2 regions of the Pseudoclavibacter sp. VKM Ac-2867 genome follow, and region 2 is predicted to be linked to the other one. Evidence: riboswitches for the same ligand, from Rfam matches in the RefSeq annotation. Region 2 holds a riboswitch; the other holds the start of a gene.
What was found. A riboswitch is a leader RNA that binds a small molecule or an ion and turns the genes downstream of it on or off. The one in region 2 is predicted to bind FMN.
Positions count from the first base shown of each region.

Region 1: another riboswitch for FMN. It lies ahead of ribD (bifunctional diaminohydroxyphosphoribosylaminopyrimidine deaminase/5-amino-6-(5-phosphoribosylamino)uracil reductase RibD); the one in region 2 lies ahead of ITJ67_RS08885 (ABC transporter permease).

Region 1 covers NZ_JADKSL010000018.1:40,097-42,288, reverse strand. Annotated here, with positions in the region: gene ribD (bifunctional diaminohydroxyphosphoribosylaminopyrimidine deaminase/5-amino-6-(5-phosphoribosylamino)uracil reductase RibD) at 1-926, opposite strand, end outside; FMN riboswitch at 1,033-1,157, opposite strand; gene ITJ67_RS15685 (PIG-L deacetylase family protein) at 1,242-2,021, opposite strand; gene ITJ67_RS15680 (glycosyltransferase) at 2,014-2,192, opposite strand, start outside.
Region 2 covers NZ_JADKSL010000007.1:120,390-122,581, reverse strand. Annotated here, with positions in the region: gene ITJ67_RS08890 (ABC transporter substrate-binding protein) at 1-198, opposite strand, end outside; gene ITJ67_RS08885 (ABC transporter permease) at 249-1,058, opposite strand; FMN riboswitch at 1,161-1,287, opposite strand; gene ITJ67_RS08880 (SRPBCC family protein) at 1,478-1,906, opposite strand; gene ITJ67_RS20245 (septum formation family protein) at 1,930-2,192, opposite strand, start outside.

The DNA.
Region 1 (2,192 bases), on a different contig from region 2:
AGGATGGGCGCGACGTAGGCGTCGATCTCGTCGACGAGTCCGGCGCGCAGGAAGGCCGCCGCGATGGTGGGGCCGCCTTCGACGATGACGTGGCGGACGCCCCTTGCGTGCAGGATCTCGAGGGCGTCGACCGGGTCGTGGGTCCTGAGGTGCACGAACAGCTCCGGCTCCGCGCGCACGGCGGCGCCCTCGTCGACCTCGCGCAGCCCCATCACGACACGCAGGGGCTGTGATGCGTCGGTCGCCGCGACTCCCCGCACCGACAACGAGGGGTCGTCGGCACGCTGCGTTCCGGTGCCGACGAGGACCGCGCAGGCGTCGGCCCGACGCTGGTGCGCATGCGCCCTGGCGGCCTCGGAGGTGATCCACTGGCTCGACCCGTCGGCGGCGGCGACCCTCCCGTCGAGCGTGGATGCGAGCTTGAGCGTCACGAAGGGCCGACGCTCGGTGACGCCTGTGAGCCAGACGCGCAGGAGCGATTCGGCCTCGACCTGACGGGTGCCCATGGACACGCTCACCCCGTGCGTGCGAAGGCGCGCCGCTCCCCCGGATGCGATCGGGTTCGGGTCCGCCACCGCGTACACGACCTCCGCGACACCTGCGTTCAGGAGGGCGTCGGCGCACGACGGCGTCCTGCCGCTGTGGGCGCAGGGCTCGAGGGTCACGATGGCAGTCGCGCCCCGTAGCTCCGCCCCGGCTGCGCGCGCGGCGTCGAGCGCGGCGGCCTCCGCGTGCGGGGTGCCCGCTCCGCGGTGGTGGCCGCTCCCCAGGATGCGGCGCGGGCCGCCGGCACCGGAGGGCGGCGCGAGCAGGACGCACCCGACCTGTGGGTTCGGATCTCTGGCTGGCCCTCGGGCCGCCAGGGAGAGCGCCAATTGCATGGCGGCGTCGACAGTGTCGACGCGTGTGAGTTCTTGGATCGGCATGGCCGGACCTCCGCGTTTCGCGTACCACGGGGCCATATCCCGGTGCCGGCGCAGCCGGAGAGTCCGGCAGCCGACGCCTCGGAGGCCCTCGCCGAAACGAGCGCCTCCCATGCACCTACCATCCGGACTTTAACCGTCGGTCCCGGAATTCCACCAGGTCAACCGCTCGCGGACGAGCGGGTCGCGGACTCTCACCGCCGGTTCGGACTTTCACCGACCCCGGAGCATGTTGCACGGCGAGCATAAGCCTGCAAGCTTGGCGTGTGACGTCGTGGGACAGCTCGCGCCCAGGTAGTGCCCGCGCGGACGGCCGCGCTACGCCACCACTTCGCGCAGACCGATCGCGAGGTGCACGTCCTGCCGCTGCCCGCCCGAGTGCACGAGCGACGCTCCGTCGTCGTCGACCGTGAGCTGGGTACGGTGGCTGCGGAGGGCGGCGACGACCGCAGCCCGGTGCTGCTCGAGGTCGAACCATTCGAGGTCGCCGATCTCGGCGGCGAGGGCACGCTCGCTCTGCTCGACGAGCTCCGCGAAGCGCACACCGGCTGCCGCCGATGCGGCGAGGCTCGCTTCCCGCGCCCGAACATGGTCGGGGTGCCCGTACCCGCCGGTCGCGTCGTAGCTGATGACGAGGTCCGGCCCGTCATGGGCGATCGCGGCGGCCAGATCAGCGGTGACCTCCTCGAGCGGGGCGACGCTCAGCGACCGCAGGTCGGTCTCGTCGGCGGGGCCTGCGAGGCCCGGCCGCAGCCAGCGCATCCCCGAATCACGGTAGTCGCGGGGTGCGAGGCCCTCGGCGCGTGCGGGGACGGTGCCGAGCCAGCGGTGCTCGTCGATGCCGAGGGCGTCGAGCGAGCCGCGCAGCTCCCGTTCGCGCACGGCCGCGAGCTCGCCTATGGAGGCGGCGTCTGGCAGCGCGCCGTCGACGATCTCGCCGAGTTCGCCGCGCGTGCACGTCACGAGCGTGACGCGTGCGCCGCGTTCGTGGAGTTCGCGGAGCAGAGCGCCGCCGGCAAGCACCTCGTCGTCGGGATGCGCGTGCACGACCAGCGCGTGGCGCACCGAATCGAGCAGACTGCGGCCGGTCTCAGGCACGCGCGGAACCCAGCCGGGCCTGTGCGACGAGGTCGCGGAATACCGAGAGGAGGCCTTCCGCGCTGAGGTCCCACGAGTGGGTGAGCGCGTGCTCGCGGGCGGCGCGGCTCATGCGCTCGGCGACCTCGGACTGCCGGAGGATGCCCGCGATGGCGGCCGCCCAGTCGGCGG
Region 2 (2,192 bases):
CGGCACGAACTGGATGTTCGGGGTGTAGGTGAGGCCGATGGTCACGTCGCCCGCGGCCGCTGCGGGCGCCTCCGCGCCGTTGCCGTCTGCCGAGGGGGAGCATCCGGCGAGCACGGCCACGGCTGCCACGGCGCCGGCCGCGATGACGGAGCGCACGGCCCGCGAGCGGAAGCCCGCGGTGGTTGGACGAGTGTTCATGGGCGTCTCCAGATCGAGAGAGGTGGGGTGTCAGTCAGGCGGGTGTGAGGTCAGGCAGGAAGCGGTTCGTCGGCGAGCACGCGGGCGCGCCGCCTCGACTTGGGTTCGTCGTCGTTCCAGGTGACGGCGTTCTGGAACAGCCGCATGAGGATGTACAGGGCGACCGCGAGGAGCACGAGCATGAGCAGCGTGGAGAAGATGCCGGGGATGTCGTTGGCGTCGCGGTTGAGGGTGAGGAGCATGCCGAGCCCCCGGCCGCCCATCGTGAACTCGCCGACGACGGCACCCGTGATGGACAGCGTCACGCCGGCGCGGATGCCGGCGAGCACGCTCGGCAGGGCGAGCGGCCCCTCGACCCACCACAGCAGCTGGTACCAGTTGGCGCCGTCGATGCGTGCGGCCTCGATGACGTCCTGCGGGAGCTGCCGCACGCCGAGCACGGTCGTGACGATCATCGGGAAGAACGACATGATCGCGCAGAGCACGACCGTCGGGGCGAGACCGTAGCCGATCCACAGCACGAGCAGCGGCGCGAGGGCGATGGCAGGGACGGCCTGCGACGCGGCGACGTACGGGGTGATCGCGACATCGACCCACGGAAGACGCGCGATGAGGTAGCCGAGCGGTACGGCCACGAGGATCGCGAGGAGACTGCCGAGCAGGGCCGCCGACAGCGTCACCCACGCGTGGCCCAGCATCGGGCCCTTCGTCACGTCGAGCCAGAAGCGCTCGGCGAGCTGGCCGGGGGCGGGGAGGAACTGCGGCGAGATGAGTCCGGCCGCCGTGACCAGCCACCACACGGCGAGCACACCGATCGCCACCGTGATCGGTGCGAGGAAGCGTGCTGACGTCGTGTTCATCTACCCGGCTTTCGTGGAAAGCTCCGGGGATGACGAGGCGCGTGGAGGTCGCCGAACTGGTCGGCGGATTCCACGAGCTGACGGTACGCCGAGGCGTGCCGTCACGTGCGCCTCCCTTCCGGACTTTCACCGTCGGTTCCGGAATTTCACCAGATCAGCCACTCCCTTGCGGGAGCAGGTCGCGGACTATAACCGCCGGCTCGGAATTACACCGACCCCGGAGCACGTGGACTCTGTCGCCAGAATACGACACGCCCCCGTGATGCGCGACATCGTGACGCTCCGCGACGAGCGAACAGCTCCCGGGAATGCCTGGACAGCAGCGCCGTCGCCCTTGCCACCGTCATCTCGGGATGGTCTGCACGCACGCGGATGGCTTGCAACACATCCCGAGGCGCGAAAGCCATCTCGAGACTCGGCTATCCGGCGGCGGCCTGCGCCTCCGCGGTCTTCTTCGCGCTGCGGAGCTCGCTGGCGATCGCCGCAGCTGCGATGGGCTTCGCGAGGCCGAGGCGCTCGGCGATGCCGCCGGCATCGAACTCCGCATCCACCGTCACGCGGGTGCTGGCCGGGGTGATCTCGTCAGTGCGCACCTCGGCGGCGAAGGACGCACGGCCCTCGACCGATTCCCAGCGCAGGCGCTTGCCCGGCTCGTTGACGACGACCTTCGCGTCGATCGAGCGTCGCTGCCCGACGAGCTCGACGTCCCACCTGATGAGGTCAGGGCCGAGCACCTCGACGTGCTTCACGATGCTGAGGACGCTCGGGAGCGACTCCGGCTCGGCGTAGAGGTTGAAGAGCACGTCGACGGGCACATCGATGTCGATGGATTCACTCACGAAGGTCATGCGATGAGCGTAGCCGTCGCACGCTACCGGTTCGCCGCGAGCGAGCCGGTCGTGGATGCCCCCGGCGTGGAGGCGAAGCAGCGGTAGCCGCGCAGCCCCGCGTCCCAGTCCGCCTGGTTCAGGGGGTAGCTGGCCTCGATGACGAGCCCGGGCACAGCCGCGGCCGCGGCGGTGTCGAGGACGTCGCTCGCCTGGCACGTGATCTGGGCGCGGTCCCTGAGCGCCGCCTCACCCGGATACTCGGCGTCTGCGGAGAACGTCGTCGCCTCGACGTCGGCGAGCAGCT